DNA from 4 places in the Erwinia papayae genome. Region 4 is predicted to be linked to each of the others. Evidence: predicted binding sites of a transcription regulator. Region 4 holds the regulator's gene; each other region holds the start of a gene.
The links. The regulator Fur, encoded in region 4, represses iron uptake genes when iron is present. The targets are predictions, from matches to a motif close to ATAATAATGAGAACNACTATCAA.
Positions count from the first base shown of each region.

Region 1: the regulator Fur is predicted to act here: its motif matches at 1,857-1,879, upstream of ftnA (non-heme ferritin).
Region 2: the regulator Fur is predicted to act here: its motif matches at 1,300-1,322, upstream of exbB (tol-pal system-associated acyl-CoA thioesterase).
Region 3: the regulator Fur is predicted to act here: its motif matches at 1,211-1,233, upstream of fhuF (siderophore-iron reductase FhuF).

Region 1 is NZ_JBZCHT010000013.1:225,474-228,634, reverse strand. It holds gene AC3RPL_RS17175 (hypothetical protein) at 800-970, shown strand; gene ftnA (non-heme ferritin) at 1,159-1,668, opposite strand; gene AC3RPL_RS17165 (MFS transporter) at 2,188-3,161, opposite strand, start outside.
Region 2 is NZ_JBZCHT010000013.1:266,246-269,406, forward strand. It holds gene exbD (TonB system transport protein ExbD) at 73-495, opposite strand; gene exbB (tol-pal system-associated acyl-CoA thioesterase) at 501-1,235, opposite strand; gene metC (cystathionine beta-lyase) at 1,483-2,682, shown strand; gene AC3RPL_RS17360 (DedA family protein) at 2,784-3,161, shown strand, end outside.
Region 3 is NZ_JBZCHT010000013.1:1,385,369-1,388,529, reverse strand. It holds gene AC3RPL_RS22630 (GGDEF domain-containing protein) at 1-850, shown strand, start outside; gene fhuF (siderophore-iron reductase FhuF) at 1,268-2,062, shown strand; gene AC3RPL_RS22620 (YbaK/EbsC family protein) at 2,134-2,601, shown strand; gene AC3RPL_RS22615 (MFS transporter) at 2,647-3,161, opposite strand, start outside.
Region 4 is NZ_JBZCHT010000009.1:1,851,288-1,854,448, forward strand. It holds gene ybfE (LexA regulated protein) at 1-173, shown strand, start outside; gene fldA (flavodoxin FldA) at 327-857, shown strand; gene fur (ferric iron uptake transcriptional regulator) at 1,224-1,667, shown strand; gene AC3RPL_RS13590 (beta-N-acetylhexosaminidase) at 1,892-3,161, opposite strand, start outside.

The sequences.
Region 1 (3,161 bases), on a different contig from region 4:
GCCATTTTGAACCTGGGCAGTGCTCGAAATCCTCACGTACTTCGTGTACGCTCCGGTTTCTGCGCGCTGTCCGTGTCCAGACTGGCTGCGACAATAACACCTGGTGGGCCAGTCTCTGAGGTGTTATTCCGGCCATCGCCAGGCCGGTATGGCACAGGATATCTGCCTTTTCGCTCAGACATTTGTCGTCAGCATCGTTCTTCCTGTCGGGATGCGTTATTCTTCGCCCGAGAGTTTTATTTATTTCCGTCTTTTCCATGCCCTACATTCCATCCTGAATAATAAATATCAGTGCGTTTTTTTGCGGTTATTATCGACAGGAAAAAGCGTCATTTTTTTTCAGTGTTTACCATTTTTTAATATTATCAGAACAGTAAGAGGCTTCTCTTTTAGCCTTGTTACCATCGCCAACATCCCAGAGATTAACGTTGAGTGAGGTTGGGGAAACGTTACATTTGATTTTAGTGCGTATTAATTCGCCAGCCACCACGCGATTTTTCCATTATCGTTGATCGGGAATTTTCAACAATAACTTCGCTGAAATTATCCTTTCTGAGGTGGCGATAATTTCTGGCGGGTCAAAGAACATTTACAGAAAACAGGCCAGCAAGGCATTACAGGCAATGAAAAAATTGCCAGGGGCTCCAGTGTCAGCCTTTATGACGCCTTACAGAGATTATAAGGAAAAGCGTAGTTTTCATTCTGTGGCATCGTGATGGCGTGTTCTTTTTTGAAAGATTCAGTCTGGAGAAATTGATACGCTTTGAATTCAATAACATTTGCAGGAGTAATTAAAATCATGGGTGTCTCAACTGAAAAAACAAGCCATGCACATGCTGTTGCATCTTTAAATACCGACCATTCATCACAAAGTAAGAAAGCGAATGCTACTAATTTAACCACAAAGGTTGATATGGTAGAAAATTTATGTGAGACATTTGCATTATCCCAGATTAAAAAATTAAGCTGAATATTTATCCATTTAAATAATTCGGGAAAAGCCCGGTGACTTACCTGTACCGCCCCCATAAAGTTGAATAGCACGCAACAAGAGTGGATCAGGCCCGTTGCCCATTATTTAACTGGAGTCAGCCCCTGAGCCTGGCTACTTACCGGGTGTATGCGGGATTGTTGGGCGGCGGCGGCCGCCCTTTATCATCAGCTCTGCGGATTGCTGGTGCTGCTCATTTTCATCAGGTCTTTATCAACAAAGAACAGGGCTTCACCGCTGTTGCCGACCAGCGCCAGTTTATCCAGCACGGATTTAAACAGCTTCTCTTCTTCATGCTGTTCAGCCACATACCATTGCAGGAAATTAAAGGTGGAGTAATCCTGTGTGGTGATCGCGGCATGTGCCAGCTCATTGATTTTGCTGGTGATCAGTTTTTCGTGATGGTAGGCCTGTTCCAGCACCTCATTCAGTGAATTAAAGGTCACTGGCGGCGCAGCGATGGTGCCCAGCACCGGCATGGATCCGGTATCGCTCAGGTAGTTAAACAGCCGCTGCATGTGCTGCATCTCTTCAGCGGAGTGTTCACGCATAAACGCAGCCGCACCTTCAAAACCTTTATCAGCACACCAGGCGCTCATTTGCAGATACAGATTGGCGGAAAAGAATTCCAGATTTAACTGGTCGTTCAGTTTGGCGGTCATTTCGCTGGTCAGCATAGCGGCTCCATATTTTTTTCGCGGTGAATTTTATTAACGGTATTATTGGGCGCATTATGCACGGCTGTCGCTAAAATAAAAACTCTTTAAGAACCTTTTTATGTCATTTTCGGGCGAATTAACGCAGTGAAAGATAAGTGATAATTATTCTCTCTGTTATTGGCAGACATTCCGTTTTTTAAATGTTTTTGATAACCATTCTTATTATTAATACGCAGCAATTTGAACCACTCAGAATGGTCTTTTTGCCGGATTTATAAAATGACTTCTGTTTAAAAATAATCAGCAGAAGTGCCGAAGGCAGAAAAAGCGATAATTTTATTCGTCGTTCGACATTATCCCTTGCGGAAAGGTGTTGCGGGCCGGGCATTTTCCGTTGATTGGTGTTGCCAGAGCCGCTGCAATCCCTTTCTGCCTGACCCGGCGATGTTCCCGGTCAGCGGGCGGTGCTGCTGCGGCTCGATTGATCGCCAGGTTTCTCTGTGCTGCTGGTCAGCAGACAGGGTTACCGCAGTCGGGTTATGACCCGGCCGCAGGCTGGCGGGCCACAGCTGGTGGGGTCCTGTCGCGCCAGCGCACCATCATGCTGCCCAGGCCGCTCAGCGTCAGCAGTGACACCACGCCTGTCCAGCCGGTTTTCTCCAGCATGATGCTGCCAGCAGCGGAGCCTGCCGCCATACCGATAAATACGCCGGTAAACATCAGCGCATTCAGCCTGCTGCGCGCAGCAGGCTCCAGACTGAAGATGATCGACTGGTGCGACACCAGCGTCGACTGCACACCAAAATCAAAGCCAATCGCCGAGAGGACAATTACCGCCAGCGCCCAGGGAGCAGGCAGCCACGGCAGCAGGAACATCAGTGCGAAGGAGAGGGTAGCGACCGTCGTGCCAATCAGGGTGACCCGCCGGGGACCACGACGATCGGCCAGTGTTCCGGCCAGCGGTGCCGCCAGTGCACCCGCAGCCCCTGCCAGGCCAAAGGATCCGGCTGTTGCACTGCCCAGCTGCCAGCTGTCATGCAGCATTACCGCCAGCGTCGACCAGAAGGCGCTGAACCCGACCGACAGCAGCGCCTGGGACAGCGTAGCGCGCCGCAACGCAGGATAGTGGCACCAGAGGTGACGCATGGAAGAGAGCAGCGCCGGATAACGCATCTGCGTAGCCGGAGGCATTGACGGCAGGCTGCGCCACAGCACCAGGGTGATGGCGGTAACCATCACCGCTGCGGCGATAAACATGCTGCGCCAGCCAAAATACGCGGCCACGAAGCCACTCAGCACGCGGGACAGCAGGATCCCCAGCAGCAGCCCGGTCATTACGCTGCCGACGGTTTTACCGCGCTGTGCGGCGGGAGAGAGCTGGGCAGAGGCCGGAACAATATCCTGTGCCACGGTGGCGGCAATCCCCACCGTAAGGCTGGCAAGCAGCAGCATACCGATCCCGCTGCTACTGGCACTGAATACCAGCGCGCAGGCCAGCAGCAGCCCTTTCA
Region 2 (3,161 bases), on a different contig from region 4:
TGTGACTTTACGGTGGATGGAGCCGGTGATTCAGCCGACAGAGGCGCGTCGGCCGCCATGTTTTTCAGCAAATTATTTGCCGCTGGTTTCCATGCCCACCAGACCAATTTTCAGATAGCCCGCCTGACGCAGTTTATCCATAACCCCCATCAGCGTTTCATAATCAACTGATTTATCAGCCTGGAAAAAAATGGTGGTGCTTTTATCACCCTGGGTTTCAGCACTCAGCTTCTCCACCAGTGATGCGGCGGTGACAGCATCATTACCAATGAACAGCTGCTTATCGGCTTTGATCGACAGATAAACCGGCTTTTCCGGACGCGGCTGTGGGGCGCTGGTTGAGGCAGGCAGATTAACGCGGACATCCACCGTAGCCAGCGGGGCCGCAACCATAAAGATAATCAGCAGCACCAGCATGACATCGATAAACGGCGTCACGTTGATTTCGTGCATTTCGCCGTTGCTGTCAACATCTTCATTCAATCGCATAGCCATGATGCTTACCCCACCCGCAGTTTCTGCGCGGGATGTGGGCGCTGACTTTCGTTGCTGGCGGCGAGATCAAGATCGCGACTTTGCAGCAGCATGATTTGGGCCGCCACATCACCCAACATGGCTTTGTAACTGCCAATCATGCGGGCAAAGACGTTATAGATAACCACCGCAGGAATGGCGGCGACCAGACCGATGGCCGTTGCCAGCAGCGCTTCTGCAATGCCCGGCGCAACCACCGCCAGATTGGTGGTCTGGGTCTGGGCAATACCGATAAAGCTGTTCATGATGCCCCATACGGTGCCAAAGAGTCCGACAAAGGGGGCGATGGCACCGATAGTTGCCAGAAAACCGTTACCACGACCGGCATGACGGCTGAAAAAGGCCACGCGACGCTCCATGCGGAAAGCCGTGCGCTCTTTGATACCGTCGTTATCGTCCGAGCCCTGCGACAGCAGCAGCTCATTTTCCGCCTCTTTCAACAACTGGCTGCTCTGGCTGTTGGCTCTGAAACTGGCAGCTGTGTCAGCGGCTTCTTCCAGCGAACGGACGTTGTTCAGCGCCTGCTGCTCACGCTTCAGACGGCGTTTAGCTGAAGTCAGTTCGGCACTTTTGCGAAAGAAGATGGCCCAGGTCACAACCGACGCCAGCAGCAGACCAATCATTACCACTTTCACCACGATGTCTGCATGCTGATACATGCCCCAGACGGAAAGATCCGTCTGCATCAAATCATTCGTCACGCTGTCTCTCCAGGGAAAAACGGGAAAAAAAAGCCAGCGCAGATCATACCAAATCAAAAACGAATTGATAGTGGTTATCATTACTATTTGACCAGAGGTTGCCATTTTTTACATTTTCACCGTCCGACAGGGCAGCGCCGGGTCATTTTTTGCTGAATCTTTGTCACTGAGCAGGCTGCCAATTTCCCCTCTTCCGCTGGCGTGTTAACGTTAGCGACATATCACCATTTATTAACTGAGTATCAGCATGAACAGCAGAAAGATTGAAACGGCATTGATTTCCGCCGGACGGCGTAAACGCTACACCCAGGGAGCGGTGAATAGCGTTATACAACGCGCCTCCTCTCTGGTATTTGACAGCGTGGCCGATAAGAAACGTGCCACCTCAGGGCGCGCTGAGGGTGAACTGTTCTATGGCCGTCGCGGCACGCTCACCCATTTCTCCTTACAGGAAGCGATGACAGAGCTGGAAGGCGGCGCGGGCTGTGTACTTTATCCCTGTGGTGCGGCGGCGGTGGCAAACGCCATTCTCGCCTTCGTTTCCGCCGGTAATAATGTGCTGATGGCCGGTTCAGTGTATGAGCCCACGCAGGATTTTTGCAGTAAGATCCTCAGCAAAATGAATGTTTCCACCACCTGGTTTGATCACTGTAGCGGCGCAGAAATTGCTGAGCTGGTGCAACCCAACACCCGTGTAGTATTTCTCGAATCGCCTGCTTCCATCACTATGGAAGTCCAGGATATCCCCGCCATCGTTAGCGCAGTGCGCAGCAAAGCGCCTGAGGCGGTGATGATTATCGACAATACCTGGGCGGCCGGTATTCTTTTTCCGGCGCTGGCGCTGGGGATTGATATCTCGATTCAGGCGGGAACAAAATATCTTATCGGCCACTCTGACGCGATGATCGGTACCGCTGTCGCCAACTCCCGCTGCTGGGCGCAGCTGCGGGAGAATTCTTATCTGATGGGACAGATGGTAGATGCCGATACCGCCTATATGGCAAGCCGGGGGCTGAGAACCCTGGCGGTACGACTTCGCCAACATCAGGAGAGCGGTTTGCAGGTGGCAAACTGGCTGGCGACAAGGCCCGAGGTAGCGGTGGTCAACCATCCGGCGTTAGCGCAGTGTAAAGGTCACAGGTTCTGGAAACGGGACTTCACTGGCAGCAGTGGACTGTTCTCTTTCGTTCTGAAGTCTCGCCTCAGTGACCAGCAGCTGGCCGCTTATCTGGATCATTTTGAGCACTTCAGCATGGCCTATTCCTGGGGAGGGTTTGAGTCGTTGATTCTTGCCAATCAACCAGAGGAACTGACGGCTATCCGCCCGGCAGGCGGGGTTGATTTTCACGGTACGCTGGTCCGGGTGCATATCGGACTGGAAAATGTTGACGACCTGATTGCCGATCTGGCGGCGGGTTTCGATCGTCTCGCAGACTGCCCGGCCTGAAAAACGCCAGATAAATACGTAATAAAACGTTAATCGCGTCAACGCGCAACGGTCAGAATATGAGTACAATTAGCCGCTCAACGCAGTAAACAGGATACGAAATGGCTGTTTTACACGAGATTGTTCAGGCGCTCTGGCGACAGGATTTTGCCACCCTGGCCAGTCCGGAAGTCATCTGGATAGTGTATGGAATTATGTTTGTCACGCTGCTGCTGGAAAATGGCCTTCTGCCTGCCGCTTTCCTGCCGGGAGACAGTCTGTTACTGCTGGCTGGCGCGATGATTGCCAGGGGTGCGATGGGCTTTGTCCCGACCATTGCGATCCTGACGCTCGCCGCCAGTCTCGGCTACTGGTTAAGTTATTTGCAGGGCCGCTGGCTGGGCAATACGCCGATAGTGAAAGGCTGGCTGCTGCACCTGCCGGTCCATTACCACCAGCGGGCCTGGAATTTGTTTCACCGCCACGGCCTGATGGCGTTG
Region 3 (3,161 bases), on a different contig from region 4:
ATTACTTTGGGTGTGGCAAATTGTCGCGAAGTACCAGTTAGTGTTTTATTTTGACAGCAGTTTTCTGATGCTCAGTCTGATTGGCGTATTTTTTATCAGCGTTATCGCTCTGGGTAATCATTTACCCGCTTTTTGTCTGCATATAGCGCCCTCTTCGGTGGCGGTGCTGTTGTTGGATCACGGGCAGAATATCCTGATGATCCTGTTTACTATCGCTCTGCCATTAATCGGCGTGACGCTGCATCAGCTGATGCAACACCGTGGCGATACTTTTACCCGCCGCCTGGTCCACGAGCTGTATGCAGATAAAGAAAAGTACAGTGGACTCAGTATGATTGATCCTCTGACCGGCCTGTATAACCGTCGCGGACTGAAGAACCGGCTGGAAAATATTCCCGACACCGGCAATCACTTTGTACTGTTGTTGGATATCGATCATTTCAAAGCCTATAACGATAATTACGGTCATGCGATGGGCGATCAGGCGCTGGCCAGAGTGTCAGCAGCTATCCGTGATGCGGTGCGTTCGCGTGATGTGGTCACGCGCTATGGCGGTGAGGAGTTTCTGGTGCTGATGACCAATATTAATGAATCAATAGCCCACAAGCTGGCGGAACGGATACGCCAGTCGGTTCTCGATCTGGAAATTCCCCATCGTTTTAATGACCGGGTTGCCACCCACGTAACGGTCAGCGCGGGTTACGCACAGATGAAAGCTACAGATTTCGACAGCGCGCTGGCTAACGCCGACCGGGCGCTTTATCTGGCAAAAAATCGTGGGCGCAATACTATTTTATCCTACCGGGATATTGTGAAAAGCGGGTTGAGTCAGCCAGCAGATACCCTTTGAGCCATTAACAGATGAAGCTGGCCGAATTATTAAATGAATTTACTATTTATACTTAATCCAAATTACCGCAAAAATGCCCCGAACTATTATTTTTTCTAATAAACCTGAGCATGACATTACTGAATTAAATGCTCCTGCGGTAGCGTTTAAATAATTTCTCCACGTCTTAAAGCGCGTCAAATCCGCGGTAAATTCATTTTCGTCTGAAGCTGATAATCTTTTTTCTCCACCAGGAAGGCAGCTCGCAGCAATCAAAAAAATAATCCTGTTTTTATGCCACTACAGTAAATGAGAACGGCAGACTTTCGCGGCCGTCGACCATACCCTCTGCCAGACGCTTGTCTGTCCGCTCCCCCTCAGATAGAATCAAGAACGATTATCATTTGTTTTTGCACTTCCATTCAAACTGGATACCCTATGACCACCACTGTTCGTCAGGCATCTGAGTATGGTTCACACCCGCTGATTTTTATGCACAGCAACCGCCCGCTGGCAGCCTCGTTGCGGGCGTTATTCAGTGAACATCGTGCTTATTTCCTTGATTCGATCAGGCTTGGTGAACAGCCCCCCGCTGGCAGTATGACTCTCAGCGCCTGGTCCTCAACAGAAAATTTCGCCAGGCTCAACGCGCGCTACGGTGATTATATGTACCGCGAACAGCCGCAGATGGAACGTGAAAACAAGCCGTTACAGTCACTCTGGGCGCAGTGGTATCTAGGCCTGGTGATGCCGCCAATGATCATGGCGCTGCTGCTGGAAACACGTGCGCTGGATATCTCTCCGCAACATTGCCAGGTCGAGTTCAGCGAGACGGGCCGCCCTGCCGTTTTCTGGTTTGATGTGCGCGAGGATGAAACAGCGCGTTACCTGTCACCGCGACAGCGTGTTGACCGCCTGATTCAGCGCCATCTGATCCCGGTGGTCAATGGCATTGCACAGCATGACGGCATTAACGGCAAACTTATCTGGAGCAATACCGGCTTTGCTCTCCACTGGTTTCTGGGTGAACTGGCTCCACTCACGGGTGAGCCGCTGCGCCAGGAACTGGAGCAGGCTTATTTCTTCTCGCGCACCCTGCTGGATGGTTCCGACAATCCGTTCTTTCGCACCATGCTGCCCCGTGACGGCGAGATGCAGCGCCGCACCTGCTGCCAGCGTTACCGCCTGCCCAACGTTCAGCGTTGTGGCAATTGCACCCTTAATCCACTCTGATCCCTCGTCTTCCCGTTTACAGTCAGCCGACTCTGTGGCAGCTTAAGCCGTTCTGAAAAAGGGAGATAAGCATGAGCCTGGAGTCAGTACGGCAGTTCTTTGCCGAACACGCCCCTGAAATTGGCATTATTGAACTGGCGGAAAGCACCGCCACCATCGAGCTTGCCGCCCGCGCGCATCACGTGAAACCGGGGCAAATCGCCAAAACGTTATCGTTGAAGGTCAAAGAGCGCGTCATCCTGATTGTTACCCGGGGCGATGCCCGCCTCGACAACCGCAAGCTGAAAGAGATGCTGGGCTGTAAAGCCAGGATGCTGAGTACCGATGAGGTGGTTAACTGGACCGGACATCCCGTTGGCGGCGTTTGCCCGTTCGGTCTGGAAAACCCATTGCAGGTGTTTTGTGACGTCTCGCTGCGGGATTTTGCTGAAGTGCTGCCCGCCGCCGGATCGATTAACAGCGCGGTGCGAATCTCACCGGAACAGCTGGCGAAACTGACGTCCGCCAGTTGGGTGGATGTCTGCCAGCTACCGGGCTGACGCACAGGAAAAGCGGATCGCCCGGATCCGCTTTCAGTTATTCCCTCAGTGAGAAGCTTTCTCTGCCTCACTGCCAGATGAAATTGCCACGCCCCTCGTCTCCCGCCCGAAGGCCACCAGCAGAGTGATTAATATCGCCACGGTCCCGGCGACGATCGCCATCGCCAGGCCGTAGTTATTGCCGTGCGCTTCGGCAATGTGTGATTGCAGCGAGGCATTCACTGAAGCAATCAGGTTTCCTAACTGGTAGACAAAACCAGGCAGCACAGCACGGGTGTTCGCCGGGACCAGCTCGGTCAGATAAGTGGGCACCACGCCCCATGCGCCCTGCACCATAAACTGCATCAGAAATGCGCCCAACCCGATAGTGAAGGAGCCGGAGGAGAATGCCCACAGCGGTAGCACCGGCAGGGCCAGCAACGCGGCAATCATTATCGCTTTTTTACGTCCAATTTTTTCCGACAGCGTGCCGAAGAATACCCCGCCCAGCATGGCGGCCACGTTATAGCAGATGGCGATAATGCTCACCGTATGTGGCGTGAAACCGTGCTGTACCTTCA
Region 4 (3,161 bases):
ACAAACGCAACCAGCTCAGGCGTGATAAAGTGCGCGGTCTGCGGCGCGTGGAACTAAAAATGAATAGTGACGCCGTTGATGCACTGAACCAGCTGGCAGAAGCCCGCAATATCAGTCGCAGCGAACTGATTGAAGAAATGATCATGACGCAACTGGTCAATTCATCATGTTGAGCAAGTCGGCCTCAGAGAATTCCACGGCACAGAGCACAAAGCGACAAATGCGGGAGGATTCCTCATTTATCCACCCGATGCGGTCTGCTATCATTGCCGCTAATATTTTCAGATCAGCCGTCCCTTTTTAAGATTCAAGAGGTTATTAAACTCATGGCAATCGTAGGCATTTTCTTTGGCAGCGATACAGGCAATACGGAAAACATTGCAAAAATGATACAGAAGCAGCTGGGTAATGAGGTTGCGGAAGTTCATGATATTGCTAAAAGCAGCAAAGAAGACCTTGAAGCCTTTGATATTCTGCTGCTGGGCATTCCAACCTGGTACTATGGCGAAGCGCAGTGCGACTGGGACGACTTTTTCCCGACGCTGGAAGAAATTGACTTCAACGGCAAACTGGTGGCGCTGTTTGGCTGTGGCGATCAGGAAGATTATGCTGAATATTTCTGCGATGCGATGGGCACCATTCGCGACATTATTGAGCCAAATGGCGCAGTGATTGTCGGTCACTGGCCTACTGAGGGCTATCATTTTGAAGCCTCTAAAGGGCTGGCAGATGACACGCATTTCCTTGGTCTGGCCATTGATGAAGACCGCCAGCCTGAGCTGACAAATGAACGCACTGAAAAGTGGGTTAAACAGATCTACGAAGAGTTACAGCTTAAAGAGATTCTTGAAGCCTGATTTGCTCCTCTGCTGAGGATGCCAATCACGCAACATATCTGTGGTTTTTTCCTATGAATATAATAGGAACATTTTTGTAACTTTCATCTGCAACACTGTACAATATCGCCATCGACCCTTCGCGCTTCGGGTATCTGCCTGGAGTGCGTCAAGCCGGAAACAGAGCGAAATGTAAACCCGCACGGTGTCGTTGCTTCCCCCGGATGTACAGGTTTTTGCCCTGCCCTCTGCGGCGGTTCTGCGCCTTTCCGGTGGTTTTCATTTCGACACATCAGTTCTATACTGGGTAGCTTAGCTTTTGTTTAGGCCGATGTTCAGGGTTTTTCAGCCACTTAGTGACAAGCAAAGTAACAGGACAATATCCGCATGACTGACAATAACACCGCATTAAAGAAGGCCGGCCTGAAAGTCACGCTTCCCCGATTGAAAATTCTGGAAGTGCTTCAGGAACCAGAGTGCCATCACGTCAGTGCGGAAGATTTGTACAAACGCCTGATTGATATGGGCGAAGAAATTGGTCTGGCAACGGTCTACCGTGTGCTTAACCAGTTTGATGATGCAGGCATCGTCACCCGCCACAACTTCGAAGGTGGCAAGTCCGTTTTCGAGCTTACTCAACAGCACCATCATGATCACCTTATCTGCCTGGACTGCGGCAAAGTGATCGAATTCAGTGACGAATCCATTGAATCCCGTCAGCGTGATATCGCTTCGCGCCACGGTATCAAGCTCAGCAACCACAGTCTTTATCTCTACGGCCATTGCGCAACAGGCGACTGCCGCGAAGACGAAACACTGCATGACGATTAAATAAATCACCTGCTTTGCAGGTGATTTGCTTCATATTTCTGTCAATCAGCCTCATAGTCAGTGCTTCCCTGAAGTAAAACACCGCTTTTCTTCCGAAATGTGAAAGATGACAGATGGCCTGTTTTCACTGTCATTAAAGCTGGCGCCCGGTAACGAAGGCGCCAGTCTGGCGTTTTAATACTGATAACAAAAAAACAACTGAAGTCAGCCTGTGAACCTGACCATCAAAGCTTTTCAGCACGGCTGTAACGTTTTCCATCCGGACTGACCGAGCGGACCATCACATCACCGCTTACCGCAGGTTGTGCAGTGGCATCATAGCGTTGCCAGTTTTTGCCTGCATCAAGGCTGTATTCGATGGTCAGACCAGGCAGCGCGATATTTGCCTCGAGCTTACCATCAACTATTTTTCCTCCTGGTACAGGCAGTCGGTAGTGGATTCCGGTTTTATCGAGTTTGGCCAGCTCTCGTTGCCCCAGCAGATTGGCAAAGCGCTGCCAGTCTTTCAGCAGTGCCTGCTGGTCAACAAAGGTGGTTTTCCCACCCACATACTCTCTTCCTGCCTGGTAATCCTGTTCCCAGGCAGCACGATGCCATGCACGCTCAGCCACGGATAACATACGCGGGAAAATCATATATTCCATCTGCTCATCAGATCTGACGGTTTCACTCCACAACTGTGCAGATAATCCATACGCTCCGGGCCAGCTCTTATCTGATTTGGCACTAAAGGTATTGCCATCGCGATCCACTGAGGTTTCAGCATTCTGTGGCAAATTATTCGGGGCAAAGCTGAATACTTTACGCTCATCGCTGAAACGAGTTCCCCAGTAATAGCCGCGCTCTAATGGATTGACTTCATAAGGGAAATCCATATAGACGTAATCCGGGTTAGAGATAACCACTTCATAGCCTTTGTTGGCCCAGTCATTAGCGGAATCAAACCCTCCCCAGAACAAGGTATCCCAGAAGTTGACTCCCATTCGCTCAGTGGCAAATGTTTTAGCCCCTTCAGCATCCTTCAGACCATCCTGCCATGCCTGCATTTTTTCAATGCCATGCTGCTTAACCAGTTGACTGACCTGGGCTGCGAAATAGCTGGGCAGATGTTCCATATCTTCCACTTTGCCATCGGCAATCATTTTCTGGCACGCCTGAGATTTTGCCCAGGGCTTATCTTCCCGGCTCATATCATGACGCCCGGTCCCTGCCACAGGGTTGCTGACATCAGAATAGCCCGTACCGAGGCGAATATTTTTGGCTTCATCACCACCAAAATGCCAGGTTTGCAACGGCTGTCCTGCTTCGCGGTGCATCGCCTGAATTTCACCAATCACCTTGTCACTGAAGCGCAGGGAAGAATCCAGGCAAGGATTCAGATAGCTAGTGTGGTCATAAAACTGTACTGAGGTGGTATTAGACGTATCGGTCGGATCCAGCAAACGGTATTCAGATGCCTCAGCCGTTTTGCCTTCCTTCATCAGTCGGTTGTAG